4 regions of the Sphingomonas sp. SORGH_AS_0870 genome follow, and region 3 is predicted to be linked to each of the others. Evidence: predicted binding sites of a transcription regulator. Region 3 holds the regulator's gene; each other region holds the start of a gene.
The links. Region 3 encodes LexA, which represses DNA repair genes until DNA is damaged. Its sites were predicted from a motif close to GTTCCNCNCTTGTTCT; they were not measured.
Positions count from the first base shown of each region.

Region 1: the regulator LexA is predicted to act here: its motif matches at 4,158-4,173, upstream of QE363_RS19455 (ImuA family protein).
Region 2: the regulator LexA is predicted to act here: its motif matches at 4,602-4,617, upstream of QE363_RS12025 (UvrD-helicase domain-containing protein).
Region 4: the regulator LexA is predicted to act here: its motif matches at 3,449-3,464, upstream of uvrA (excinuclease ABC subunit UvrA).

Region 1 is NZ_JAVIYW010000002.1:4,198,470-4,205,724, forward strand. Features, by position in the region: gene QE363_RS19440 (relaxase/mobilization nuclease domain-containing protein) at 1-1,879, shown strand, start outside; gene QE363_RS19445 (MBL fold metallo-hydrolase) at 2,106-3,086, opposite strand; gene QE363_RS19450 (SOS response-associated peptidase family protein) at 3,089-3,715, opposite strand; gene QE363_RS19455 (ImuA family protein) at 4,192-4,953, shown strand; gene QE363_RS19460 (DNA polymerase Y family protein) at 4,871-6,655, shown strand; gene QE363_RS19465 (error-prone DNA polymerase) at 6,655-7,255, shown strand, end outside.
Region 2 is NZ_JAVIYW010000002.1:2,571,682-2,578,936, forward strand. Features, by position in the region: gene QE363_RS12000 (pseudouridine synthase) at 1-468, shown strand, start outside; gene rsmD (16S rRNA (guanine(966)-N(2))-methyltransferase RsmD) at 468-1,004, shown strand; gene QE363_RS12010 (MFS transporter) at 995-2,269, opposite strand; gene QE363_RS12015 (anion permease) at 2,336-3,976, opposite strand; gene QE363_RS12020 (UrcA family protein) at 4,104-4,412, opposite strand; gene QE363_RS12025 (UvrD-helicase domain-containing protein) at 4,620-6,932, shown strand; gene QE363_RS12030 (glycine zipper 2TM domain-containing protein) at 7,015-7,255, shown strand, end outside.
Region 3 is NZ_JAVIYW010000002.1:3,091,399-3,098,653, forward strand. Features, by position in the region: gene trpD (anthranilate phosphoribosyltransferase) at 1-528, shown strand, start outside; gene trpC (indole-3-glycerol phosphate synthase TrpC) at 525-1,301, shown strand; gene moaC (cyclic pyranopterin monophosphate synthase MoaC) at 1,298-1,765, shown strand; gene glp (gephyrin-like molybdotransferase Glp) at 1,820-3,004, shown strand; gene lexA (transcriptional repressor LexA) at 3,060-3,740, shown strand; gene QE363_RS14350 (ComEC/Rec2 family competence protein) at 3,757-5,841, opposite strand; gene gltX (glutamate--tRNA ligase) at 5,921-7,255, shown strand, end outside.
Region 4 is NZ_JAVIYW010000002.1:1,013,305-1,020,559, reverse strand. Features, by position in the region: gene QE363_RS05255 (glycine zipper 2TM domain-containing protein) at 1-8, opposite strand, end outside; gene uvrA (excinuclease ABC subunit UvrA) at 541-3,441, opposite strand; gene QE363_RS05245 (S10 family serine carboxypeptidase-like protein) at 3,641-5,143, shown strand; gene QE363_RS05240 (DNA methyltransferase) at 5,350-7,255, shown strand, end outside.

The DNA.
Region 1 (7,255 bases), 1.1 Mb from region 3:
CGTCACCCCGCAATTCGAACGCGCGCAGATCGAGATGCTGGCACAGATCACGCGTGCCGGCGGCACTGACCCTATCGAGCACTACGTCATCAGCTGGGGTGAGAACGAACACCCGACGCCGGAACAGGTCGACGAAGCGGTCACGCTGCTCATGCGTGTCCTGAACTTGGAAGAGCATCAGGCGATCTACGCCGCCCATAGCAATACCCGACACTATCATGTGCATGTCGCGGCCAACCGCGTGCATCCGGAGACCGGCACGGTCGTCGCGGCAGGCGACGGCTGGCAGCTCAACGCCGCCGGTCAGGCGGCAGCCTTGATAGAACACCAGCAGGGCTGGGAGGCCGAAAAGGGCGCGCAGTACCGGGTCGATGTCGACGGCGTGCGCCACATCGATAGCGGTCGGCTGGTCCGCCATGTGGATGGCAGCGCCACCGGGGTGCACCCGCCCGACCGCCGCACCTTGGACAAGGCTGTCGACAAAAGGGTATCGCGCGGCGCGCGCGGCTATGAGGCGCGCACCGGGCGCATGTCCTTCGAGCGCATCGCGATGACGATTGCTGCCCCGATCATCGCGCGTGCCCGCTCATGGGACGAGCTTCACGAGAAGCTCGGCAAGGAAGGGCTCGGCTACGCACGCTCCGGTACCAACGGCGCGCGGATCACGATGGGCGAGCGCGCGATCTCGGCGAGCATCGCCGCCCGCGGCGCGGCGCTGACGCAGCTTGTGCAGGCTGATCGGCTTGGCCCATTCAGCGCGGGCAGTCCCGATCAGATCGTCATGCATAAACCTCGCTACATGCCGGGGCAGGAACGTCGTCCCGGCTATGAGGCAGCGCGCGATGCGCACGCAGGCGCAGTGACCGCCGCACGCGAACAGCTCGGCGCGCAACGTACGCAGGCACGTGCGACGATCATCGCGTGGCGGCGGGCCATCGCTGCCCAGATCAACGCCAGCGATTGGCGCGGGCGCCGGGACCAGCTGAACGCCACGCGCAAGCTATTTGGCATGCACTTCGCAGGGATCGAACGGGATCTGATGGCGGCGACCGCGCCGGCCGTGGCCGCACTCGATGCCGCCGCGCGCTTTCCGTCTTACGACGCCTGGTGCGCCGGCGCGAGCGCTCCTTCTGTCCCGAAGGCACTCGACCTTACGGTGCCGATGGTAGTCGCGTCCTCCGGGGACCATGCCGCTACGGGCGTTCCGGTCGCCGGCTATGAGTGGCACCGTGACGATGGGGCCTGCATCTACCGCCGCATCAATCAGCCGGGACCAGCGTTCACTGACCATGGACCAACTGTAGCGATCCACACGCTCCGGCGTGCCGATGTGGTCGCGGCGCTCAAGCTAGCGCAACGAAAATGGGGAACGGTCGAGCTGATCGCAGGAAGTGAAGCATTCCTGCGCATGGCGGTCGAGGTCGCGGACGAAGAGAAGATAAAACTCACCGGCAAACTCGCAGCGCGCATCCGACAAGGGATCGCGCAGGATGCTGCAAGATTCACCTCGCCCGCGCTCCCGTTACCTGCGCCCACAAGCGAAACGGCGCCGGTATCGCCTAGTGCGGTGTCGTTGCCGGCATTGACAAAGCTGTCCCAACCCCACTCACCCGCCTCCCCGACCCTTGACGAGATGCGCGGTGGACATTCGGCGGTCGATGCATGGCTGGATGAATGGCGGCGTGATCCAAAGGCAATGGCAAAGCTGCGGCCGTTGGCCGCGAAGGCGTTCGCCGATCCGAAGGCGCGCAACCTGCTTAATCAATGGGTCGCTGAGGGAATGCCAGCCGCAATGCGATTGCAGCAGCAAGCAGGCGATCACGCGCGAATGCTGGCGGCACAGGTGCAGACACCCAGTCGGGGACTGCAATTGCAGTAATCAGCACAACAGCGTGGCGTCGCCGACGAACTCGGTGCTTCGCCGCCCCAACTGGCGCTGGCCTGGCTGCCGGTGCAGGGCGATGTCATCGTCATCCCCAAGGCAGCGAGCAGCGCGCAGTGCGGGATAACCGGGCGGCGGCCGACCTGACGCTCGATGCGGATGCCCTCACTCACCCCGATGAGCTATAGCCGCGCGCCAGGGGACGCGTGCACTTGGAGATGCTCTAGCTGAAGCGGTACACGCCGCCCGCTTCCGCCGCGACGAAGCGGTCCGGGGCGATGCGCGCCGCGTCCAGCGCTGTCGCCAGTTCCGCGACCGGCGCTTCACGGGCCTCGTCGGTCAGCTGGAAGGTCCCCCAATGAATGCCCAGCGCACGTCCTCCCCCCACGTCTGTGAAGATCCGCACGGCCTCGGCTGGATCGACATGCTGTGCGGCCATGAACCATCGCGGCGCATAGGCTCCGATCGGGATGAGCGCGACATCGGGCGCACCCAACCGCCCGCGCACCTCGCCGAAGATGCGTCCATCGCCATAGCCGGTGTCGCCGACGAACCAGATCGTCCCGGAAGGCGTGTCCAGATAATGCCCGCTCCACAGCGTCATGCGCGTGTCGCTCGGCCAGCGGTTCGACCAGTGGTTGGCCGGTGTTAGTGTCGTCGCGGTGCCGTTGCCGAGGTCAAGCCGGCCCCACCAGTCGCCGATCTGGCATCGCGCGGCCGGTACCGCCGCCCGGACGATGGCATCGTTGCCGAGCGGCATCGCCATCAGCGGGTCGTGTGCGGCGTGGAGGCGCCGCAGCGTGTCGACATCGAGATGATCGTAATGCGCGTGGCTCAATAGCACGACATCGACCGGGGGGAGGTCGTCGAACGCGATCCCCGGTGCGGTCACCCGCTTCGGCCCGACGCGGCGGAATGGACTGGCACGCTCCGACCAGACCGGATCGGTGAGGATGTTCACCCCTGCCGCCTGGATCAGCAGCGACGCATGACCCACCATCGTCACGCACAGGCCATCGACGCGCGCCTCGGGCCTGGCGGGCGTGACCGGCACCGACTTCGGCCATTTGGCAGCAGCCCCCGCCAGTTTCCAGCGCAGGATGGCGCGCAAGCCCCGATCAGTGCCGGGCTGCCCCGGATTGAAGAACCGCGTACCGTCGAAGTGATCGCTCGGCGGCCCGTCATAATAGCGGTTGCAGACCATGCTCAGGCAACGCTCATCAGCTGTGACGGATAGGCTGTCAGCAAGCTGAGCGCCTCCTCCACCGGGGCGTTCAGCCAGCGTTCCTGATCTTCGGCCAGCAGGATGACCGGCATCGCCTTGGGGTGCTTGGGCGCCACCAGCGGATTGGGCTCGGTCGTGCAGAAGGCATAGACCCGGTCATGATCCTGATCGACCTTCCATAGCCCGGCGAAGCACGGCGCTGGCTGATCCTCGACGGAGAACCACCAGTTGGTGTCGCCCGGGCCCTTCCGATCGGCCGCAGCCTTGGGCTCGGCAAAGCGGGTGAAGGGCACCAGGCAGCGATGCTCGGTCCGCATCAGCCAGGGCTTCCACATATTGCTCTGCATATTCCGCGCGTTCGTCCACCAGTCGTAGAGGAACGGCAGCTCCCCTTCGCGGGCCGGACGTTTACGCGGTTTGCGCGTCGGGAAGCCCCAGCGCATGGTGCTCAGCACCCGCTCGCCGGCCGAATGACGCACGACATAGCCGGGTTTACCGGGCGCCGCGTAATCCTTCTCGACCTCCAGCGTGTTGCTCGTATCGTCGACCTCAGCAAGCGCGTCGAAATAGGTCCGGGGATCGACCTTGATGTTGTAAAGATTACACATTCGCCTGTTCGATCACGACCGGTAGCGCGAGACAAGCTTCTTCCACGTCGCGGCGTCCGGATAGGGCAGAGCAGCGCCGGTGGGCTGGTCCCGCCCGATCACCATATGGGGACGCTGGGTGCGTCCTTCCGCTTGGCATGCCGAGCAGCATAATCGCCGTCCCACCAATCCGAGCGTGCCGTCCCATCCTCGCCGGTAAAACATCCACCAGAGCGCAACCGCGTCGAGGACGCGGACGTGACCGCATTTTGGACAGGTGAGACGCAACGTACGCTTGTGCAGGGCACACTCCTCCAACGTGCGCAGACGCCGCCCGATATGATCGTGATCGGTCCCTGCCCCGCCTTCTTGGCTGCCCCTTTTGCGGCCCTCTACCACGCCCCTGTCCCGTTCCGATTATCGATCCGCTTGCGCAACGCCTTGACCCGCCAGTGGAATCAACGGAACATATAGCGAACATATGAGTCGCAGCAATGATGTCTTCCACCGCCCCACCCATCGAAACACTGGCCCGCCTGCGGGGCGCCATAGGCGCTGTGCGAAGCGGTGAGGGTGCAGTCCTGCCTTTCGGCATCGAGGCGGTAGACACGCGATTGACGGGCGGCGGCCTGGCGCTCGGCGGTCTGCACGAGACGTCTTCGGCGACACCGACCCTTACAGATGATGCAGCTGCCACGCTGTTCGCGGTCGGGATTGCCGCGCGCGCAGCAGCGCTGAGCGGCCGCCGGGTGCTCTGGGCGCTCACCCGGTTCGACCTCTATGCGCCGGGTCTCGAACAGGCCGGGCTCAGCCCTGCAACGCTGTTCTTCGCCGAGGTACGTGAAGACAAGGACGTTCTGGCCGTCATGGAGGATGGCTTGCGTCATGGCGGGCTTGCAGCGGTCGTCGGCGAGGTAAAGCGCGCCGACATGGTTGCGACCCGGCGACTGCAGCTGGCGGCCATGACGGGAAATACCCCTGCCCTGCTCTCGCGTCGCTGGCGCCGACAGGGCACCTGCCCACTGACCGAGCTGTCGGCGGCCATGACACGGTGGCGGATCGCCTGCGCGCCTTCCGCGCCGCTCCTCGCCCCCGGGGTCGGCCGCGCGCGCTGGATGGTCGAGCTGGCACGCCAGCGCGGTGGCCCGGGCTTCACGATGGACTTGGAGGCATGCGATGACACGGGTCGCCTCGCTCTACCTGCCGCATCTCGCGATCGAGCGACTGCGACGGCTGGAGCGGCCGCGCGCGCTGCCTGAACCAAGGCCCGCGCCTATGCTTCCCATCGACGACGACCCCGGTGCCTGCTCGGTGCCGCGGGGCGGCGGCTGGCGTCCCGGTGCGCGCTGGGCGCAAGGCGCTGCGCGTGCAACGGTGGAGAAGCAGGTAGCGGCACTGCCGCTGCACCAGCGACCGCCGATGCGCGAGCTGGGTCGTCGGTCTGAGGCGGCGGACCATCCGTTCAGACACCCCAGCGCACCGGGTCAGCACAAGGCAGTATCAGGGCCAGCACCCGCGTTGAACCTCGTGCCGATGGTATTGGCTGAGCAGATCGGACAGCGACAGGTGATCTCCGCCGCTTGCCCGGCGGCGATGACGCTCGGACTGACCCCGGGCATGGCGGTGACGCAGGCGCGGGCGCTAATCCCGGATCTCGACATCCGCCCCGCCGACCGGGCGGCAGATATGGCGTTGCTGGCGGATCTGGCGCTGCATGCCGTGCGCCATTGGACACCGACCGCCGCGGTCAGCGGATCGGACGGGCTGTGGCTGGACCTGAGCGGCGTCGCGCATCTGCACGGGGGCGAGACCCGCTTCTGCCAACGACTGGTCCGGTTCTGCCGACGCTTCGGCCTGACCGCACGAGTCACGGTCGCCTCCACGCCGGGCGCAGCTCATGCGCTCGCCCGTTTCGGTCGCGATGCCATCCTGCTGGTTCCCGGCGGACAAGAGGCACAGGCGCTGGCTCCCTTACCTCCTGCCGCACTCCGCCTGACCCCGGAGGCAACAGCGGCGGCGAACCGGTTTGGGCTCGACCGGATCGCCGATCTCCTGCCGCTGCCACGCGGGCCGCTCGCCCGGCGGCTAGGCATGGCGAGTGTCCGCCGCCTCGACGACGCACTGGGGCGTGTCCCCGAACCGATCGTGCCGGTCGTGCCCGAGGAGACGCCGGTCGCAAAGCGCCGGCTGCTCGAGCCGATCGGCACCGCCGAGGCGATTGAGCAAGTGATCGCCGACCTGCTCGCCGACATGATGCTGCTGTTGCAGGCGCGCGGGCGCGGTGTGCGCACATTGGTGCTGCTGCTCGACCGGATCGACGGCAGCGAGCAGCGGCTCGCGATCGGCACCGCGCGCGCGACCCGCGATGTCGTGCATCTCGCCCGCCTCTTCCACCTGCGCATCGAGCGGATCGATCCGGGTGACGGGATAGAGACGATGCGCCTCGCCGCGACGCGGACCGATCCGCTGGGTGCTACCGCGGTGGCGGGTGACCTGACCGGCGAGGCGGCGGTGCCCGACGTCGCGACGCTTGTCGACCAGATCGCCGGCCGGGTCGGCGAGGCGGCGCTGTTCACCGCCGCGCCAGTCGAGAGCGACGTGCCCGAACGCGCGGTACGCCGCGCGCCGCCGCTCGCCGCGCCGACTGGCTGGCCGGCCTGGCGCCGGCCGGTACGGCTGCTCAGCCGGCCCGAGCCGCTGACCGGCGTGCTCGCCCTCCTCCCCGACGCACCGCCGCGCCGCTTCACCTGGCGCGGGCAGGTCCATGCGGTGGTGGCCGGAGATGGTCCGGAGCGCATTCACGGCGAATGGTGGCGGCGCGACGGCGAGGTCTGGGCGGTGCGCGACTATTTTCGGGTCGAGGACGACACCGGCGCACGCTTCTGGCTGTTCCGCCGCGGCGACGGGGTCGATGCCGCAACCGGTGATCTCAGCTGGTACCTCCACGGGCTATTCGGCTGATGGCTGCCCCCACCACGACCTATGTCGAGCTTCAGGTGACGAGCCATTTCTCGTTCCTGCGCGGCGCCTCCAGCCCCGACGAACTCTTCGCCGCAGCCGCGCTGCAAGGCCACACCGCGCTCGGAATCGTCGACCGGGGCAGTGTCGCCGGACTGGTGCGCGGGTGGGAGGCGCAGAAGGCCACTGCCGTGCGGATGATCGCAGGCGCGCGCGTCGATCTCGACGATGGGCGGGCGCTGCTGCTCTATCCAACCGACAAGAACGCCTGGTCGCGGCTCACCCGGCTACTGACGCTGGGCAAGTCGCGCGCGGGCAAGGGCGGCTGCACGCTCGGTTGGGCGGATGTGGTTGCCTGGAATGAGGGGTTGATTGCGATCCTGCTCCCGCACGAGGCCGACAAGATGACGGACCGCCATCTTGTCGATCTGCACAAGACATTCGGCGGGCGCGGCTATCTCGGCCTTGCCTTCCGGCGGCGGCCCGACGACGCGCTTCGCCTGCACCATCTATCGATGCAGGCGGCGGCTGCAGGGGTCGCGACCGTCGCCATCGGCGACATCCTGTACCATGCTCCGCAAGCGCGTCTGTTGCAGGACGTGG
Region 2 (7,255 bases), 520 kb from region 3:
CCGTTCGGCGAGCGCGCGCGTCCCGGTGCGCCACGCTCCGGCGACCGGCAGGAGCGTTCCTTCCGCCCGCGATCCGAAAATGCGCCGTCAGGACGGGGGCCGCGTGACGAGCGTCCTGCCCGTGGCGAACGGCCGTCCGGGGGGGAGCGTCCCTTTCGCGCCCGGACGGATGCCGGACCGAGCGGGCGCGGCGTTCGCGAGGATCGGCCTGCACGGGGCGCCGAGCGCCCCTTCCGTTCGCGGCCGGATGCCGGACCCACGGGACGCGGCGCTCGTGACGAAAGACCCGCGCGTGGCGGCGAACGCCCCTCCGGGGGGGATCGTTCTTTCCGGGCGCGGTCCGACGCGGCGCCCTCGGGCGGTGATCGGCCATCGCGGGGGCCGCGACCGCCCGCACCATCGGGCGGCAGACGCCCCTTTGGCGGTGGGCGTAACGGACGGCCCGGTCGTCCGGGAGGAAATCGCTGATGCGCGTCATTGCCGGAGAGTGGCGGGGCCGCCCGCTGGTCGCGCCCAAGGGTGACGTCACGCGCCCAACCGCCGATCGCACGCGCGAAGCCCTGTTCTCGATGCTCGCGGCGCGGTTGGGCGATTTCGAGGGACTGGCGGTCGGCGACTTCTTCGCCGGATCGGGCGCGCTGGGGATCGAGGCGCTATCGCGCGGCGCGGCGTCGTGCCTGTTCGTCGAGCAGGATCGCGGGGCGCTGGACGCGCTACGCGCCAATCTCGCCAAGCTGGGGGCGACGGGCGATGTCCGGGCGACCTCTGTGCTGGCGCTGGGCCCCGCGCGCCAGCCGCTCGATCTGATCCTGATGGATCCGCCTTATGGCACCGGCGCGGGCGTCGTGGCGCTCGACAAGCTGACCCGGCTGGGTTGGGTGGCGGCGGGCACCTGGATCAGTATCGAGACGGCCAAGCAGGAAGAAATCGACCTGCCGGGCTTCATCGTCGACGCCTCGCGCGTCCATGGCAAGGCGCGGCTGACCCTGTTGCGTCAGGGCTGAGCCAGGCTCCGCCCCCGCATCAACGTCAGCCCGGCGAGGCTGAGCAGGCCCGCGGCGACCAGATAGCCGCCGACCCAGTTCAGCCCGCCGCGCTCGGTCAGCGCCTGTGCCGCGATCGGCGCCAGCGCACCGCCGATGATCCCGCCCAGATTGAAGGTCATCGAGACGCCGGTATAGCGCACCCCCGCCGGGAACAGCGCGGGGAGCCAGCCGCCCAGCGGACCATAGGCGAACCCCATCACGAACAGCGCCGCTGCCAGCCAGACGAAGACGATGGCCAGCGATCCCGATCCCAGCATCGGCCCCATTGCGACGCCGACCAGCGCACATCCGGCAAAGCCCAGCGCCAGCATCATGGACGCGCCACGGCGATCGGCCATCACGCTCGACACCACGACGCCCAGCGCCAGGAACAGGATCGCGACGAGCTGGACGCCCAGGAACGCCTCACGCGGATAGCCAAGGGCGCTGGTGCCATAGCCCAGCGCGAAGGCGGTCGCGAGGTAGAAGATGGCGAAACAGGCGATCACCCCGCCCGTCCCCGCCAGCAGCGCACGACCATGCCCCTGCAACAACGTCGCGATCGGCACGCGCGGCAGGGCTTCGGTCCGCTTGGCCTCGGCGAAATCCGGTGTCTCCGTCAGCCGCAGGCGGACCCACAGGCCGAGCATCACCAGCACCGCACTGGCCAGGAACGGCAGTCGCCACCCCCAGGCGCGGAATTGCACATCGGTCAGGACGAGACCCAGGAGCAGGAAAAAGCCGTTCGCCAGGATGAAGCCGACCGGCGCGCCAAGCGGAGGAAACATGCCCCAGGTGTTGCGACGCCCCGGCGGCGCATTCTCCACCGCCAGCAGCGCCGCTCCACCCCATTCGCCGCCCAGCCCCAGCCCCTGTCCCAGTCGCGCGATGCACAACAGCAACGGGGCGATCCAGCCCGCCTGCGCATAGGTCGGCAGGAAGGCGATGGCGACGGTCGATCCGCCCATCAGCATCAGGCTGACCACCAGCGTCGACTTTCGCCCGACCCGGTCGCCGAAGTGACCAAAGGCGATCGCGCCAACCGGCCGCGCGACGAAGGCGAGCCCGAAGCTGGCATAGGACAACAGCAATTGCGCCGCCGCCGAGGAGGCGGGGAAGAAGAGCGGCCCGAACACCAGCGCCGCCGCCGTTGCATAGATATAGAAATCGTAGAACTCGACCGCCGTCCCGGTCAGACTGGCCAGCAGGATATGGCGGTGCGAAGGTGTCGAGGCACGGGTCATCCGCCCGCTGTGGCAGAAGCCAAATGCCGCCGTAAAGACCTATAAGCTGCGACCCGGCAGGCCGGATCAGCCCGCGAGCACCTCGGTCAGCTTCAGCAGCAGCCAGTAAAGCGTGCCCGACAGCAGCATCGCGACCGGCAGGGTCATGATCCAGGCGAGCGCCATGTTGCGGATCGTCCGCGCCTGCAGCCCGGCGCCATTGGCGACCGAGGCACCGGCGACGCCGGAGGACAGGATATGCGTGGTCGACACCGGCCGCCCCAGCTGGTCGGCGAGCAGGATCGTCGCCGCCGTCATCAGCTCGGCCGCCGCCCCCATGCCATAGGTCAGATGCGTCTTGCCGATCCGCTCGCCGACCGTGACCACGATCCGCCGCCAGCCGACCATCGTCCCCAGGCCCAGCGCCAGGGCGACCGTGATCTTCACCCAGAGCGGGATATAGCGGGTGCCGCGCTCCAGCTGCTTGGCATAGCCGTTGAGCGACTCGATCTGACCGGCGGTGAAACGGCTCTTGGCGCCTTCGTCCTTGGTCACCATCCGGGTGGTATCGAGAACCAGATACATATCGTTGCGCAGATTGGGAACGATCGCTGCGGGTACGCGGCTGAGCGTGCCGTAATCGGCGATCCGCTCGCCAATGTCGTGCGACAGAACCGACAGGCCCTCATAGACCTGCGGCGTATCGATCGCCTTGGCGCGCACGCCATCGACGACGGCGGCGCGGGCCTGGTCCAGCGGGACCACATGGCCGGTGCCGTGCGCGGCATAGGCGGCGGAGGCGATGTCGGCGCTGCGGACAAAGGCGGGCATCGCACTTTCGGGCAGCGTCCGGTTGAGCGCATAGGCGGTGGGCGCGCAGCCGATCAGGATCAGCATGATCAGCCCCATCCCCTTCTGCCCGTCATTGCCGCCATGCGCGAAGCTGACCGCCGTGCAGGTGAAGATCAGCAGCGCCCGGATGCCGCGCGGCGGGGGCGTATCGCCCTCGGGTTCGCGATACAGGCGGTCGTCGCGGAAAAAACGCTTCATGACGAGGAGCAGCATCAGCGCACCGGCAAAGCCGATCAGCGGACTGAACAGCAGCGCGGACAGCACTTTCCGCACCTGCTCCATGTCGACGCCCGATGTGCCCGGGATGCTGGACAGAAGCTGGTTGGCGAGGCCGACTCCCAGGATCGACCCGATCAGCGCGTGGCTGGACGAATTGGGCAGCCCCACCGCCCAGGTCGCCAGATTCCAGATCACCGCCGCCAGCAGCAGCGCGAAGATCATCGCGAACCCGCCCGCCGATCCGACATGCAGCATCAGATCGATCGGCAGCAGGGTGATGATGGAATAGGCGACCGCGCCGGTGGAGGTGACGACGCCGAGGAAGTTGAAGAAACCCGACCATATGACGGCCACCGGCGCGGGAAGCGAATGGGTATAGATCACCGTCGCCACCGCATTGGCGGTATCGTGGAAGCCGTTGACGAACTCGAAGCCCAGCGCGATCAGCAGAGCGAGGCCCAGAAAGGCGAAGACACCGACCGCCATCGGCTCGCCGACCCGTGCCGTATCGCTCAGGATGCTGACCCCCGCATAGGCCAGGCCACCGACGATCAGCGCGAGGAAAATCCACCGCCCTGACGGATGCAGCGACGCATCGAGCTTCGGTCCACGAATGCGAGATTCGGATTCCCCGCCGGCAAGCGCATAAGGTGTCATGATGAACGTCCGTTGCGCCACGGAGGTGACGTTTTTATGACGCCGGGCCCGTAAGCCGTGGCGAATGCCATGCCGGGATGCGGCGGGACGCCCTCGTGCGACGTCCCGCCCTATCCCGGACAGGCCCTTATCGCGTGCTGGCCAGCATGACGGGGGCGGCGAGCAGCGTGGCGACCTTCACGGCGGCGTCGGCCTGCATCTCGGCGCGACACCGGGTCACGCCTTCGTTCTGCGCCAGATCATTGGTGATGGGTCCGCATACGATCGCCGCCGCGCGACGAATGCGGGCGTCGAGCATCGCCCGGTGATCGGGTCGATGGAGATCGAGATCGGCGTGACGGACCTTGATGCTGACCGGTTCGCGGATCTGCGCCTGGACGGAGGTACCGGATAGGAAAAACGAGGTCGCAAGGGCGACGGCAAAGATCTTGCTCATGGGAAGCTCCTGCATGGGGTCGTGCCCGTCACGGCGGCGTCGGTGTTTCCACCCCGTCGCTCGTCGGCACGCACCGCCCCTAGGCCGCCCGCATGTCGGTTTCGGGTCGGGCGTGGGACGCCCGTGTGACAGATCCCGCTATGACACAGCATCGCCATCGAACGGCCGAAGGTTGCCCCGGCGGCCAACGTTCCCTAACTGTTCGCGATGACCGTCGCTCCCTCCGCCGATCCCGCCCGGATTTCCACCGGACAAATGGCCGATTACCCCTATCTGCGCACGCTGAACCCGGCACAGCGTGAGGCGGTGCTGACCACCGATGGCCCGGTCCTGGTGCTGGCGGGCGCGGGCACGGGCAAGACGGCGGCGTTGACCGCGCGGCTGGCGCATCTGCTCTACACCCGCAAGGCCTGGCCTTCCGAAATCCTGTCCGTCACCTTCACCAACAAGGCCGCACGCGAGATGCGGGAACGCGTCGGGCGGCTGGTCGGCGATGCCGTCGAAGGGATGCCATGGCTGGGCACATTCCATGCCATCGGTGCCAAGATGCTGCGCCGCCATGCCGAGTTGGTCGGGCTCCAGTCGAACTTCACCATCCTCGACACCGACGACCAGCTCCGCCTGCTCAAGCAGCTGATCGTCGCGGCCGATATTGACGAGAAGCGCTTCCCGGCACGGGCGCTCGGCGGGCTGATCGACGAGTGGAAGAACAAGGGGCTGGTCCCCGGCGATATCGATGCGGGCGAGGCCGAACGCTATGCCAATGGCCGCGGGGCCGAGCTGTATCGCCAGTATCAGGACCGGCTGCGCAGCGTGAACGCCTGCGACTTCGGCGATCTTCTACTCCACATGCTGACCATCCTGAAGACGCATCGCGATGTGCTGGAGCATTATCAGCAGCGTTTCCGCTACATCATGGTCGACGAATATCAGGACACCAACAGCGTCCAGTATCTCTGGCTGCGGCTGCTCGCGCAGGCACGCAAGAATATCGCGTGCGTCGGCGACGACGACCAGTCCATCTATTCCTGGCGCGGCGCGCAGGTGGAGAATATCCTGCGCTTCGAGCGGGACTTCCCCGGTGCCAAGGTCATCCGGCTGGAACAGAATTACCGTTCGACCCCGCATATCCTGGGGGCGGCGTCGGGCGTGATCGCCAATAATGGCGGGCGGCTGGGCAAGACGCTGTGGACCGAACTCGACGTGGGCGAAAAGGTCCGGGTGCTGGGCGTCTGGGACGGTCCCGAAGAGGCCCGCCGCGTCGGCGAGGAGATCGAGGCGGCGCGGCGATCCGGCACCTCCTATGGCGACATTGCGATCCTGGTCCGCGCCTCGCACCAGACGCGCGAGTTCGAGGATCGCTTCATCGCGATCGGCCTGCCGTACCGGATCGTCGGCGGCTTCCGCTTCTACGAGCGCGCCGAAATCCGCGATGCGCTGGCCTATCTGCGGGTGGTCAACCAGCCATCGGACGATCTGGCGTTCGAGCGGATCGTCAACGTTCCCAAGCGCGGGCTGGGCGACAAGGCGCTGGCCAAGATCCACCAATTGGCGCGGGCCGAGGGCCTGCCGCTGACCCTGGCGTCGGCGCGTATCCTCGACACCGACGAACTGACCCCGCAGGCGCGGCGGAGCCTTGGCAATCTGATCGGCGACATCGCCCGGTGGCGCGACATGGCCCGCGACCTGCCGCACCCCGAACTTGCCCGACAGCTGCTGGACGAGAGCGGCTATACCGCCATGTACCAGAACGAGAAGTCGGCGGAGGCGGCCGGGCGGCTGGAGAACCTGTCCGAACTCGTCCGCGCGATGGAGGATTACGAGTCGCTCGGCGCGTTTCTGGAGCATGTGTCGCTGGTCATGGAACGCGACGGCGACCAGCGCGAGCCCGAGGTGACGATCATGACGATCCACGCCGCCAAGGGGCTGGAGTTCGACACCGTCTTCCTCGCGGGCTGGGAGGAAGGGCTGTTCCCCTCGCAGCGGGCGATCGATGAAGGCGGCACGCGCAGCCTGGAGGAGGAACGGCGCCTCGCCTATGTCGCGATCACCCGCGCGCGGCGCAAGGCGGTGATCCTGCATGCAGCCAACCGCCGCATCTATGGCCAATGGACCTCCAGCCTGCCGAGCCGCTTCGTCGGCGAACTGCCGCCCGAGCATATCGACAGCGAGACGAGCATGACCGGCGGCGAAAGTCTGTGGCGCGCCAACTGGTCCGAACATGCCGACCCCTTCGCCAATGTGGCGCGGGGGACGGGGCGCGGGCCGGGCTGGCAGCGAGCGGCGACCAGCCAGAGCGCGACGCCGACGCGCCCCGCGCGGATCGTCGAGTCGCGCGCACCCTCGGTCGGGCTGGGGCAAAAGGGGCGCGACGACCTGGGCGTGGGCGACCGGGTCTTCCACCAGAAATTCGGATATGGGGCGATCGCCGCGATCGAGGGCAACAAGCTGGAGATCGATTTCGAACAGGCGGGGCGTAAGCGGGTGATGGACAGCTTCGTCACCAAAAGCGTCGCCTGATCCGGGCGTCGTTCAGGAACCATATCGATTCGTAGCCGTATCGGTCGCATCGCCCGATTGTCCGGGCGTTGGAGGATAACCGATGGGCTTTCGCCGCTTGGCCACCGTCGCGATCACGACGGCCGTCACCCTGACTGCCATTCCCGCCACGGCACAGACCGCCGCCGACGATGCGCGCTTCCGCGCGGCACAGGCGCGGTTCGACCGGGAATATCAGATCTACCGTCAGGAGGCCGAGCTGTATCTGTCGCGGCGCGAACGTGGCGGATATGACGACGGCTATGACCGCCCTGCCCCGCCGCCGTCCGGCGGTCCCGGTGGCT
Region 3 (7,255 bases):
ATGGCGCGGATCACCCCGATCCGGCGGCGGATCGGGCGGCGGACGATCTTCAACCTGATGGGCCCGCTCGCCAATCCCGCGCATGTCGGTCGCCAGCTGATCGGCATCGCGCGGCCCGACTATGCGTCGGTCTATGCCGAGGCGCTGGACCAGCTGGGCGCGACGGCGGCGCTGGTCGTGTCGGGCGAGGAAGGGCTGGACGAACTGTCGGGCGCCGGGCCCAGCATCGCGGTGTCGGTCGGCGATGTCGCCGCCCCCGCGACGATCACGCCCGAGGATGCGGGGCTGCCCCGCCATCCCATCGCCGCCATTCGCGGCGGCGACGCCCGGCACAATGCCGAGGCGCTTCGCCGCCTTCTCGCCGGAGAGCCGGGCGCGTATCGCGACGCGGTTCTCCTCAACGCCGCCGCCGCCTTGCTGGTCGCGGGGCATAGCGCCGATCTGGCCCAGGGGGCCGTGGCCGCTGCCCGTGCGATCGATACCGGCGAGGCCGCGGCGCTTCTCGATCGATGGATTGCTTACCGATGACGATGCTCGACCGCATCCTGGAAACCAAGCGCGCCGATGTCGCCGCGCGCAAGGCGACGATGTCGCTGTCCGATCTCGATGCCAAGATCGACACGGTGTCCGCCCCGCGCGGCTTTCGCGCCGCGCTCGACGCCAAGACCGGCCATGCGCTGATCGCCGAGGTGAAGAAGGCCAGCCCGTCCAAGGGCCTGATCCGCGCCGATTTCGATCCCCCCGCCCATGCCCGCGCCTATGAGGCCGGGGGCGCGGCGTGCCTGTCGGTGCTGACCGACGAGCGCTGGTTCCAGGGGGCCGACCTGTTTCTGGAGCAAGCGCGCGCGGCGGTGTCGATCCCGGTGCTGCGCAAGGACTTCATGGTCGATCCCTGGCAGGTGCATGAGGCCCGCGCGCTGGGAGCCGACGCCATCCTGATCATCGTCGCCGCGCTGGACGACGGCCAGATGCAGGAGATCGAGGCCGCCGCGATCGAGTGCGGCATGGACGCGCTGGTCGAGGTGCACGACGCCGCCGAGATGGAGCGCGCCGCCCGGCTGAAGTCGCGGCTGATCGGGGTGAACAATCGCGATCTCAGGGACTTCTCGGTCGATTTTCAGCGGACCTACGAACTGGTCGGACGCGCGCCGCAGGGTTGCACCTTCGTCGCCGAGAGCGGGCTGACGACTCGCGCCGATCTCGACGCGATGGCCGAGCATGGCATTCACTGCTTCCTGATCGGCGAAGCGCTGATGCGCCAGCAGGATGTCGAGGCGGCGACCCGTGAACTGATCGGATGACCGGCCTCACCCATCTGGACGAGACCGGTTCGGCGCGGATGGTCGATGTCGGGGCCAAGTCGGTGACGGCCCGGCAGGCGGTGGCGCAGGGGCGGATCACCATGTCGGCCGAGGCCGCCGCTGCGATCGCGGCGGGCAGCGTCCAGAAGGGTGACGTGCTCGCCGTCGCGCGGGTCGCGGGGATCATGGCCGCCAAGAAGACCAGTGACCTGATCCCGCTCTGCCACCCGCTTCCGCTCAGCAAGGTCGAGATCGAACTGACCCTGGATGCCGAAGGCGTGACCGCGACCGCCACCGCCGCGACGGCGGGCCAGACCGGGGTGGAGATGGAGGCGCTGGCGGCCGTGTCGGTTACGCTGCTGACCGTCTATGACATGGCCAAGGCGCTCGATAAGCATATGACGATCGGCGATATTCGCCTGTTGTCCAAGACCGGCGGCAAGTCGGGTGACTGGCACGCCTGACCGGCCCGCCTGCGGGAACGCCAGCGCCGACGACGCGTCTTGTCGCCAACAGGAGTGACCGCCATTCTTCTACCCGTTACCGAAGCCCAACAGCGCCTGCTCGCCCTCGCCCCCGACCGGCCCGTCATCGAGCTCGCCCTGCGCGACGCCGCCGGGCGCTGGGCCGCGCGGGACGTGCTGGCGCAGCGGACCCAGCCGTCTCGCGACCTGTCGGCGATGGACGGCTATGCGATCCGCTTCGACGATATGCCGGGGCCCTGGACGGTGATCGGCGAAAGCGCCGCCGGGCGCCCCTTTCCGGAGACGGTCGAGGTCGGACAGGCGACGCGCATCTTCACCGGCGCCGCGCTGCCACCGGGCACCGACACGGTGCTGGTCCAGGAAGAAGCGGGGCGCGAGGACCGGACGCTGACCCTGACCGGCGAAGGCCCGGCGCATCGCGGACGCAATGTCCGACGGCGCGGGCTGGATTTTTCGCAAGGCGACCGGCTGATCGCCGCCGGGCAGCGGCTGACGCCCGCGCGGATCGCGGTGGCGGCGACCGGCGGCCATGGCACCCTGCCCGTCCGCCCGCGCGTCCGGATCGCGATCGCCGCGACCGGCGACGAACTCGTGCCCCCCGGACAGGGGGGTGCCGATGCCCTGCCGGAGTCGAACGGCGTGATGCTGGCGGCGTTGCTCGCCGACCTCCCCGTCGAGATCATCGACCTGGGCATCTTGCCCGACAATCTGGAACGGCTGCGCGACGCCTTTGCCGGGGTCGCGGCCGACCTGCTCGTCACGACCGGCGGCGCATCGGTGGGGGATCATGATCTGGTCCAGCCCGCGCTGAAGGCGGCGGGCGGTAGCATCGATTTCTGGCGGATTGCGCTTCGCCCCGGCAAGCCGATGATGGCGGGGCGGCTAAACGACATGGTCGTGCTGGGCCTGCCCGGCAATCCGGTGTCGGCCTTCGTGACCGCGATTCTCTTCGTCAAGCCGCTGGTCGCGCATATGGCGGGCGCGGGCGATCCCTTCCCCAGCGCGATCCCCGCCATTCTGGGTGAGGATCTGCCCGCCAACGGTCCGCGCATCGACTATCCGCGCGCCGCGATGATCGACGGGCGCATTCATGCGGCGGCCATCCAGGACAGCTCGATGCTGCTGACCCTGGCGCGTTCGACATGCCTTGTGATCCGCCCGCCGCACGCGCCCCCGGCCCGTGCGGGCGACTCGGCGGAAATCCTGATGCTCGCTTGACGCAAGCCTTTCCGTTCCATATAAGTTCCACGTCTGTTCTGGACGGAGGATCGCGATGCTCACCGCAAAGCAGCATGAGCTTGTCTGCTTCATCAACGACCGTTTGCGGGAAACCGGCGTCTCGCCCTCCTTCGAGGAGATGAAGGAGGCGCTGGACCTCAAGTCCAAATCGGGCGTCCACCGCCTGATCTCCGCGCTGGAGGAACGCAACTTCATCCGCCGCCTGCCCAATCGCGCCCGCGCGCTGGAGGTGCTGCGGATGCCCGATCGGCCGGAAAAGCCGGTCGCGGCCGCCGCCAGCGCGGCCGATGCGCGTCCGCCCGCCGCGAAGCCGGTTGCCGAGCCCGCCAATGACGTGGTCGAGATCCCCCTGCATGGCCGTATCGCCGCAGGTGTCCCGATCGAGGCGTTCGAGGGCAGCTCGACCCTGGCCGTTCCCGCCGCCCTGCTCGGCACGGGTGAGCATTATGCGCTGGAAGTGTCGGGCGATTCGATGGTCGAGGCGGGTATTCTCGACGGCGACTATGCGCTGATCCGCCGCACCGACATCGCCCGCGACGGCCAGATCGTCGTCGCGCTGATCGACGAGGCGGAGGCGACGCTGAAATATTTCCGGCGCGAAGGCTCGATGATCCGGCTCGACCCCGCCAACCGCGCCTATGATCCCCAGCGTTACGCGCCCGCCCAGGTGCGGGTGCAGGGCAAGCTATCGGGCATTCTGCGGCGCTACGATTGATAAGGGGGCGAGCGGGTCAGCGCCCGCGCGCCTCGCTCGCCACGATCCAGGGGTGCCGGTCCCCCGGCATCCGCGCGGTTTCGGCGACGGGTCCCGACAGCCGGATCGTCACGCCGCCGCTGCGATGCAAGGCGGGGGCATCGAGCTTCAGCCAGCGCGGGCGGCACGCCCCGGGCAGCCGCCGGTCGGCGATCATGATGTCGACGCGGCCGCACAGCGCGATCAGGCTGGCCCAGGGCAGCGCATAGCCGCTCCGCGTCGCCGCCACCCGCCAGACGCGCCCGTCCCGCACGATCCGGGTCAGGCAGATATCGGCGCCGCACCGCGCCTCCGCCTGGTCGACCAGCGCGAGCGGTGCATCGTCGCTGCCGCCGATTTCGGATAGCGCATTGCGGACATAATCCCCCGCCCGCTCCCGGAGCAGCGCCATGCCGCCGCCGGTGCGGATCGCGGCATGACGGCCATCGCCGGTCACGATCAGGTCGGGCACAGGCGCGGCCAGCATGGCGATCACGCCGATCGCCACGCCCGGCACGCCCAGCCATCGCCACCGTGTCCGCCACAGTGCCACCCAGAGTCCGCCAAGGATCGTCACGGCGAAAGCCCCGTCCGGCGCGACCGGCAGCGCCATCACCGCCCCCGGCATCGCCGCCACCTGTCGCGCCAGCCAGAGCAGCGCCCCCAGCGCATGGCCGAGCAGCCACCAGAAGGGCGCGCCCAGCCCCACGGGATCGAGCAGCAGCGCCAGCATCTCCAGCGGCATCGCGACAAAGGTCGTCCAGGGAATGGCGACGATATTGGCAAAGGCGCCGTACAGCCCCGCCTTGTGGAAATGATAGATGGCGATCGGCATCAGCGCGGCCTCGACCACCAGCCCGGTGACGAGCAACGCCCCCAACTGCCGCGCCACCGACCAGCGCCAGTCGGGATGCGGACCGAACCAGCGCCGCATCGCGGGATGTTCGTGCAGCGCGACGATGGCGGTGATCGCCGCGAAGGACAGCTGGAAACTCGCCCCCATCAGGGCCTCGGGCCGGAAGAGCAGCACGATGAACGCCCCCGCCGCGACCAGCCGCAGCGTCATCGCCTCGCGTCCCAGCGCCAGTGCCACCAGCACCAGCATGGCGGCGACACAGGACCGGATCGTCGGCACCTCTGCCCCCGTCAGCGCGGTATAGCCGATCGCCGCGACCGCGCCCGCCAGCGCCCCGACCAGCGGCAACCGCACACGCAGCGCCAGCCATGGCCAGAGCGCGAGCAGCCGGATCGTCAGGACCATGACGATCCCGACCACCGCCGTGATGTGCAGCCCGCTGACCGACAGGAGATGCGCGAGCCCCGCCCGGCGCATCGCGTCGGCATCCGCCGCGCCGATGCCGCCGACATCGCCGGTTGCGAGCGCGGCTGCGATACCGCCCGCACTCCCCTCGATCCGCGCGGAAATATGGGATGACAGCCGCTGGCGAAGCCCCTCTCCCCGGCTCGATGGCCGCAGGACCTCGACCGGCGCGAAGCCACGCCCCGTCGCGCCGATCCCCTGAAACCAGGCGGCGCGGGCAAAGTCATGGCCGCCGCGCGCAATGGGTCCGGCGGGCGGCATGAGTCGCGCGCGCAGGCGGACGATCGCCCCGCGCCCCAGACCGGCCGGAACATCCTCGATGGGCAGCGACACCCGGACATGGGGCGGCAACATGATCGCCCGCCCGCGCCCGTCGCTGGCCTCCGACGGTCGCAGCATCAGCCGCATCAGCCCGCGCGCCGCCAACCGGTCGACGCCCTCCACCGTGCCCGTCATGGTCGCGAGCACCGGGCGGGCCAGGACCGGCGCCGCCACCGACTCGGCCCGCGCCCAGGCCAGCGCCGCACCGCCGCCGACCAGCAGCGCGGCCACGCCGATGCCGCGCGTCACGCGGCCGCCGCCGGACAGGGTGAACGCCGCCAGCCCCACCCCGCCCGCCACACAGATCAGCGCCGCCCAGCCGTGCGGATCGGGCAGGACGAACCACAAGGCGATGCCCAGCCCCCAGGCCACCGGCATCCACAGCGCCAACTGCGTCCGCTCGCGTTCCGCCCAAAGTTCCAACGCCGTCCAGCGCGGCATTTGGCGAGGGCCGCGCTTGATGCTAGGGGCTGCGGCGGCTGAATAGGCCATCGAAATTCATGATTGGGAGTATGCGCGGTTGAGCGCAACAGATGATATCGCCACCGGGTCGGCCGCAGGCGAAGTGGTCACCCGCTTCGCGCCCTCGCCGACCGGCTTCCTCCATATCGGCGGCGCACGCACTGCGCTGTTCAACTGGCTGTTCGCCAAGGCGAATGGCGGCAAGTTCCTGCTGCGGATCGAGGATACCGACCGCGCCCGCTCGACCCAGCCCGCGATCGACGCGATCCTGGACGGCATGCGCTGGCTGGGCCTGGATTGGGACGGCGAGGCGGTGTTCCAGTTCGCCCGCGCCGACCGCCATGCCGAGGTGGCGCGCGAGATGATGGCCAAGGGCCATGCCTATCGCTGCTACATGACGCAGGACGAGATCGCCGCCCAGCGCGAGGCCGCGCAGGCCGCCAAGCAGCCCCTGCGCATCCGCTCGCCCTGGCGCGACGCCGATCCCGCGACCGCGCCCGAGGGCCAGCCCTTCGTCGTCCGCCTGCGCGCCCCGCGCGAAGGGGCGGTCACGATCGAGGACCGGGTGCAGGGCAGCGTCACCGTGCAGAATGCCGAGCTGGACGATCTGGTCCTGCTCCGTTCGGACGGCACGCCGACCTATATGCTGGCGGTGGTGGTCGACGACCATGACATGGGCGTGACCCATGTCATCCGCGGCGACGATCACCTCAACAACGCCTTCCGCCAGCTTCCCATCTACAAGGCGATGGGCTGGGCCGAGCCGATCTATGCGCATATCCCGCTGATCCACGGATCGGACGGCGCCAAGCTGTCCAAGCGTCACGGCGCGGTCGGGATCGAGGCGTATCGCGACGAGATGGGCATCCTTCCGGAAGCGCTCGACAATTATCTGCTTCGTCTGGGCTGGGGTCATGGCGATGCCGAGATCATCGCGCGGGACGAGGCTGTGAAGTGGTTCGACCTCGCCGCCGTGGGCAAGGCGCCGTCGCGCTTCGACCTGAAGAAGCTGGAAAATCTCAACGGCCATTATATTCGCGAAGCCGACGACGCGCGCCTCGCCGCGCTGACCGCAGGCCGCATGGGCGTGGAGGACGTCGCGCTGCTGACCGCCGCGATGCCCTCGCTGAAGCCGCGCGCCGCTAATCTGAACGAATTGGCCGATGGCGCGCGGTTCCTTTTCGCGACCCGTCCGTTGACCATGGATGATGCCGCCGCCGGTCTTCTCGATGAAAAGGCACGGCACATTCTCTTTTCCGTACACACCGCGCTTGACGCGGTGCACAACTGGGATACGGAGCTTTTGGAAGACGCGGTACGCAAGGTGGCCGAGGCAGAGGGCGTCAAGCTCGGCCAGGTCGCCCAGCCGCTCCGCGCTGCCTTGACCGGACGC
Region 4 (7,255 bases), 2.1 Mb from region 3:
CCGCCCAACCCGCCGCCATAGGTCGAACAACCCGAAACCAGCGTCGCGGCCGCAACCAGGCCGGAGTGTCAGTGCACGCATCACATCCTCCCTTATGGGTAATGTGGGGTAATCGCTTTGATGCGACAAAAGTTGCGATATGTTAAATCGGTTTTGCCGCGTGGGGGCGAAGCTGTTTGGAATGTCGGGGCGTGCACTTCGACTTCGCTCAGTGCGAACGGGTTGGGTCGCCAAGCCCTTCCCATCCCCCACACTCCGTTCAGCCTGAGCGAAGTCGAAGGCCAAGGGAAAACCCGTCCCGCTCCCAGTGCGCCAAAGACGCCCCTGCCGGACGAGATGTCCAAGCAAGTCATGCCGCTATCAGCGCCCCCCACCATCCCGGCGAAGGCCGGGATCCAGTTGGGCGGACATTGATGCGTTGCCCTACGCGTCCCGCGACTGGACCCCGGCCTCCGCCGGGGCGGTGCGGAAAGGAGCAAGCAACAGGCTGCCCCCTTCCCCATACCGGCATGGTTTCCCTCCCCATGCCGGGGAGGATCGCTACTCCGCCGCCTGCGCCTGCCCCTTGTCGAGCAGCGGCTTCAGATACTTCCCCGTAAAGCTGCGCGGTTCGGCGGCGACCACCTCGGGCGTGCCGACCGCGACGATTTCGCCGCCCTTGACGCCGCCTTCCGGCCCTAGGTCCACGATCCAGTCGGCGGTCTTGATGACGTCGAGATTATGCTCGATCACCACCACCGTATTGCCCTGCTCGACCAGCGCATGGAGCACTTCGAGCAATTTGCGGACGTCCTCGAAGTGAAGCCCCGTGGTCGGCTCGTCGAGGATATAGAGCGTGTTGCCGGTCGCGCGGCGCGACAATTCCTTGGCCAGCTTCACCCGCTGCGCCTCGCCGCCCGACAGGGTCGTCGCCTGCTGGCCGACCTTCACGTAACCCAGCCCCACCTCGACCAGCATCGCCATCTTGTCGCGGATCGGCGGCACCGCCTGGAAGAATTCGGCGGCATCCTCGACCGTCATGTCGAGCACATCGGCGATCGAGTGGCCCTTGAACTTCACCTCCAGCGTCTCGCGATTGTAGCGCGCGCCGTGGCAGACGTCGCACGTCACATAGACGTCGGGCAGGAAGTGCATCTCGATCTTGAGCACGCCGTCGCCCTGGCATGCCTCGCACCGGCCGCCCTTGACGTTGAAGCTGAAACGGCCGGGCTTGTAGCCCCGCGCCTGCGCCTCGGGCAGCCCGGCGAACCAGTCGCGGATCTGGGTGAAGGCGCCAGTATAGGTCGCCGGGTTCGATCGCGGGGTGCGGCCGATCGGCGACTGGTCGATGTCGATCACCTTGTCGAGATGTTCGAGCCCGCTGATCTTCTCATGCTTGCCCGCCAGGATGCGCGCGCCGTTCAGCGTGCGCGCGGCGGCGGCGTAGAGCGTGTCGATGGTGAAGCTCGACTTGCCCGACCCCGACACGCCAGTGATGCAGGTGAAGGTGCCGAGCGGAATGCTCGCGGTCACGCCCTGCAGGTTGTTGGCCGTCGCCTTGTGCACGGTCAGCTTCTTGCCCGAGCCCTTGCGTCGCTTGGCGGGCACCGCGATCTCGCGCGTACCGTTGAGGTAATCGGCGGTGACGCTGGTCTTGGACTTGAGCAACTGCTTGAGCGTGCCGTGCGCGACGATCTGGCCGCCATGCACGCCCGCCCCCGGCCCCATGTCGATGACATAATCGGCGGTGCGGATCGCATCCTCGTCATGCTCGACCACCAGCACCGTGTTGCCCAGGTCGCGCAACCGCCGCAGCGTCGCCAGCAGCATGTCGTTGTCGCGCTGGTGAAGCCCGATCGACGGCTCGTCCAGCACGTAGAGCACGCCCGACAGGCCCGAGCCGATCTGCGACGCCAGGCGAATCCGCTGGCTCTCGCCGCCCGACAGCGTGCCGCTGGTCCGGTCGAGATTGAGGTAATCCAGCCCGACATTGTTGAGGAAGCCCAGCCGCTCGACGATCTCCTTCAGGATCGGCTGCGCGATGGCGCGCTGCTGGTCGGTCAGATGTTCGGGCAGGCTGGTGAAAAACGCCAGCGCGTCCACCACCGACAGGCGAGTCGCGTAAGAGATGTCCTGCATGGCGATCTTCACCGCCCGCGCCTCGGGCTTCAACCGCGCGCCGTGGCAGACTTCGCAGGGCTGCGACGACTGATAGTTGGACAGTTCCTCGCGCATCCACGCGCTCTCGGTCTGGAGCATCCGGCGGTTGAGGTTGCCGATCACACCCTCGAACGGCTTCTTGACGTCATAGGACTTCTTGCCGTCGATGAAGGTCAGCGTGACCGCCTTGCCCTTGGTGCCGTGCAGGATCACCTCCTGCACCTTGGGGTCGAGGTCCTTCCACGGCGTCTCCAGCGAGAAACCGAACTCGCGCGCGAGGCTGCCCAGCACCTGCATATAATAGGGGCTGGGCGGGTTGGACTTGGCCCAGGGCACGACCGCGCCCTTCTTGATCGACAGCTCGTGATTGGGGACGACCAGATCCTCGTCGAAGATCAGCTTCTCGCCCAGCCCGTCACAGGCCGGGCACGCCCCCTGCGGCGCGTTGAACGAGAAGAGGCGCGGTTCGATCTCGGAGATGGTGAAGCCGGAAATCGGGCAGGCGAATTTCTCCGAGAACACGATGCGGCCATCGGGCGCATTGTCGCCCAGCACCGCCGATTTTGGCGTGTGCGGCTCGACCGGATCGGCGGGATCGACATAGGCAAGCCCGTCGGCCAGCTTCAGCGCGGTCTCGAAACTGTCGGCGAGGCGCGTGGCGATATCCTCGCGCACCACCAGGCGATCGACCACCACCTCGATGTCATGCTTGAACTTCTTGTCGAGCGCCGGCGCCTCGTCGATCTCGTAGAGCTGGCCGTCGATGCGGACGCGGGTGAAGCCCGCCTTCTGCCACTCGGCCATTTCCTTGCGATATTCGCCCTTGCGGCCGCGAACGACGGGCGCGAGCAGGTACAGGCGCGTGCCCTCGGGCAACGTCATCACCCGGTCGACCATCTGGCTGACCGTCTGCGCCGCGATCGGCTCGCCGGTGGCGGGGCTGTAGGGGATGCCGACGCGCGCCCAGAGCAGGCGCATATAGTCGTAGATTTCGGTGACCGTCGCCACGGTCGAGCGCGGATTGCGGCTGGTCGTCTTCTGCTCGATCGAGATGGCGGGCGACAGCCCCTCGATATGGTCGACGTCCGGCTTCTGCATCATCTCCAGGAACTGGCGCGCATAGGCCGACAGCGACTCGACATAGCGGCGCTGCCCCTCGGCATAGATGGTGTCGAACGCGAGCGAAGACTTGCCCGACCCCGACAGGCCGGTGATCACCGTCAGCGTGTCACGGGGAATGTCGATATCGACATCCTTGAGATTGTGCTCGCGCGCGCCGCGGACGGAAATCTTGGTCAGCATGAGGCAGGTTCTACTTCTGTTCCGGAGAGAAGGCCAGAGGCGAGATAGGAAGCGACACGCCCCATTGCGAGGGGCGTTTGGGACGGGCTTGCAGGAACGCCGGAGCTTCGCCCATGATCCCCTTGAAAAGCCGGGGGCTTGGCAATTCCCGCGCTTTGCATGATACACTGTCTCATTTCCGAGGGGGAGCGTTTCCATCTTGTCCAAGACCCTGCACCTGTCCGCCCTGTTGCTGCTGGCCGCCCAGACGACGCCTGCCCTGGCGCAAAAGGCCGAGAAGACCGAGACCAAGACCACCGAGACCAAGGACGACGACAGCAAGCGTCCGCCGCTCCCCGCCGACAGGACGATCACGCAAAGCGCGCGGATCGGTGGCCGGGTCGTCACCTACAAGGCGACCGTGGGCACGATCCCGGTGCGCGACGACAAGGGCAAGGAGATCGGGCAGGTCGTCTATACCGCCTATACCGTGCCCGGCGGCGATGTGCAGCGCCCGGTGACCTTCGCGTTCAACGGCGGGCCGGGCGCGTCGTCGGTCTATCTCAACATGGGCGCGGTGGGCCCCAAGCGCGTCCCCTTCGGCGCGCAGGGCGATGCACCGTCCGACGCGCCGGTCACGACCGACAATCCGAACAGCTGGCTGGACTTTACCGACCTGGTCTTCATCGATCCGATCGGCACCGGCTTCAGCCGCAGCCTGGTGGACGAGGCGGAGACCAAGAAAGCCTTCTACGCCAACGACCCGGACATCAAATATCTCTCCAAGGTCGTCTATGACTGGCTGGTCAAGGAAGGCCGGTTGCGCTCGCCCAAATATGTGATGGGCGAAAGCTATGGCGGCTATCGCGCGCCGCGCATCGCCTACGAGCTTCAGTCGCAGATCGGCGTCGGGGTCAACGGGCTGGTGATGGTATCGCCCTATCTCGACCCCGCCTCGGGCGACGACGCCACCGCGCTGTCGCCGCTGCCCTGGATGATCGACCTGCCCTCGATGGCGGCGGCCCAGCTGGAGCGGCAGGGCAAGCTGACCCCCGAGGCGATGGCGGGCGTCGAGGCCTATGCGCGCGGCGATTATCTCCGCGACCTGATGCGCGGGCGGTCGGACACCCAGGCGGTCGACCGGCTGGTCAGCCGCGTGACCGAGCTGACCGGCCTCGACCCCGCGCTGGTCCGCCGGCTGGGCGGGCGGATCGACACGCGGACGTACTTGCGCGAGATTCACCGCAATGATTCGACGATCGGCAGCATCTACGACTCGAACGTCACCGCCTTCGACCCCTTCCCCTGGTCGTCGCAGCAGCAGTCCAACGACCCGCTGCTCGACTCGCTGATCGCGCCGACGACCAGCGCGATGGTCGATTTCGTGACGCGCGAAGTGGGCTGGAAGACCGACGCGCGCTACCATGCGCTGTCCTATGAGGTGAACAGCGCCTGGGATCGCGGCAAGCCCGACGACACCCCCGTCACCGACCTGCGCAAGGCGATCGCCAACGATCCCAAGATGAAGGTGATGATCGTCCATGGCTGGGACGACCTGTCCTGCCCCTATTTCGCGTCGCGGCTGATCGTCGACCAGATGCCGAGCTATGGCGTGGCGCAGCGGGTGCATCTGAACGTCTATCCGGGCGGGCACATGTTCTACAGCCGCACCGACAGCGGCGCGGCGTTCCGGCGCGATGCGATGGCGATGTACGGGGGATAAGTCTTGCATCGTCACGGACCCATATCCCCACGGCCGTTCGCGCTGAGCGAAGTCGAAGCGTACGCCCGGCGGGTTCCCGATTCCCTTGGCCTTCGACTTCGCTCAGGCTGAACGGAGGCGCGGAATAACCGCCTCCGAAACGGAGGGGACATCGCTCGCCTAATCTCAAATCCTCCCGATGATCCCCATCGGGAGGATTTCGATTCATGGCGAGCCCGGCGGCGATCGAGGCGTTCATTCGGCGCTGGCAGGCGTGCGAAGGCGGGGCGGAGCGCGCCAATTACGCGCTGTTCCTGACCGAGCTGTGCGCGATCCTCGGCGTCGCCCCGCCCGAGCCCGCCCACGCGACCAGCACCCGCAACGACTATGTCTTCGAACGCGCGGTCGTCCTGCCCGGTGACGAGGACCGGCGCGGGCGGATCGACCTCTACAAGCGCGGCTGCTTCGTGCTGGAGGCCAAGCAGAGCCGCGAGGGCCTGGGCGCGAAATCGCTCGCCGCAGAGGGCCCGCTGCTCCCCGGCCTGCTCCCCGATGGGGCGGGCGCCGCGCCCCGGTCGCGGCAATGGGACATATTGATGCGCCGCGCGCGCGAACAGGCCGAGCAATATGCCCGCGCGCTGCCCGTCGATCATGGCTGGCCGCCCTTCCTGATCGTGGTCGATGTCGGTCGGGTGATCGAGCTGTTCGCCGACTTTTCGGGTCAGGGGAAGCATTACAAGCAATTCCCCGACCGCGCCCGCTTCCGCATCGCGCTGGACGATCTGCGCCGCGAGGAGGTGCGCCAGCGGCTGGCGGCGATCTGGGACGCGCCGCATTCGCTCGACCCGACCCGCCATGCCGCCGCCGTCACCCGCGACGTGGCGACTCGGCTGGCCAGCATCTCCAGGCTGCTGGAGGAGCGCGGGCATGAGCCGGAGGGGGTGGCGCTGTTCCTGATGCGCTGTCTGTTCACCATGTTCGCCGAGCATAGCGGACTGCTGCCCGCCGGGGGTTTCGTCACCCTATTATCGGACGCGCGCGAGCGACCCGATGCCTTCGTGCCCTGGATCGAGGATCTGTGGCATTCGATGGACCGGGGCGGCGAGGCCAATGTGCTGCGCTGCGCGGTGCGGCGATTCAATGGCGGGCTGTTCCACACCGCCGACGCCCTGCCCCTCAACCGCGAGGAGATTGGCGAGCTGCTCGCCGCCGCCAGGCGCGACTGGCGCGATGTCGAGCCCGCCATCTTCGGCACGCTGCTCGAACAGGCGCTCGATCCGGCGCAGCGGCGGCGGCTGGGCGCGCATTACACGCCGCGCGCCTATGTCGAGCGGCTGGTGACCGCGACCGTCATCGCCCCCTTGCGCGACGACTGGGCGCAGGTGCTGAGCGCGATGGAGAATGAACGCGCCGACAATCCCCGCGCCGCCGTCCAGCGGGTGCGCGATTTCCACCGGCGGCTGGCGGCGATCCGCGTCCTGGACCCGGCCTGCGGCACCGGCAATTTCCTCTATGTCACGCTCGAGCTGATGAAGCGGCTGGAGGGCGAGGTGCTGGAGGTGCTGGCCGAGCTGTCGGGCGAGGAGATACTGCATCTGGATACCGAGACGGTGCACCCGCGCAATTTCCACGGGATCGAGGTCAACGCCCGCGCCGCCGCCATCGCGCAGCTGGTGCTGTGGCTGGGCTATATACGCTGGCAGTTGCGCAATGGCGGGCAGGTGTCCGACCCGGTGCTGGAGGATGTCCAGTCGATCGTCACCGCCGACGCGCTGCTCACCCCCTCGGGCCAGCGGACACCCTGGCCGGAGGCGGAGTTCATCGTCGGCAACCCGCCCTTCATCGGCGGCAAGGACCTGCGCGGGCGCTTGCCCGAGGGCATGGCGGAGGCGCTGTGGCGCGCCTATCCCAAGATGCCGCGCGCCGCCGATTACGTCCTCTATTGGTGGGACCGCGCCGCGCAGGCGCTGGCGGCGCGGGATACGCCGCTGATCCGCTTCGGCTTCGTCACGACCAATTCGATCACCCAGACCTTCGGCCGCCGGGTCATCGCCCGCGCGCTGGAGGGTACGCCGCCGCTGTCGATCCTGCTGGCCATCCCCGACCATCCCTGGACCAAGGCGACGCCCGATG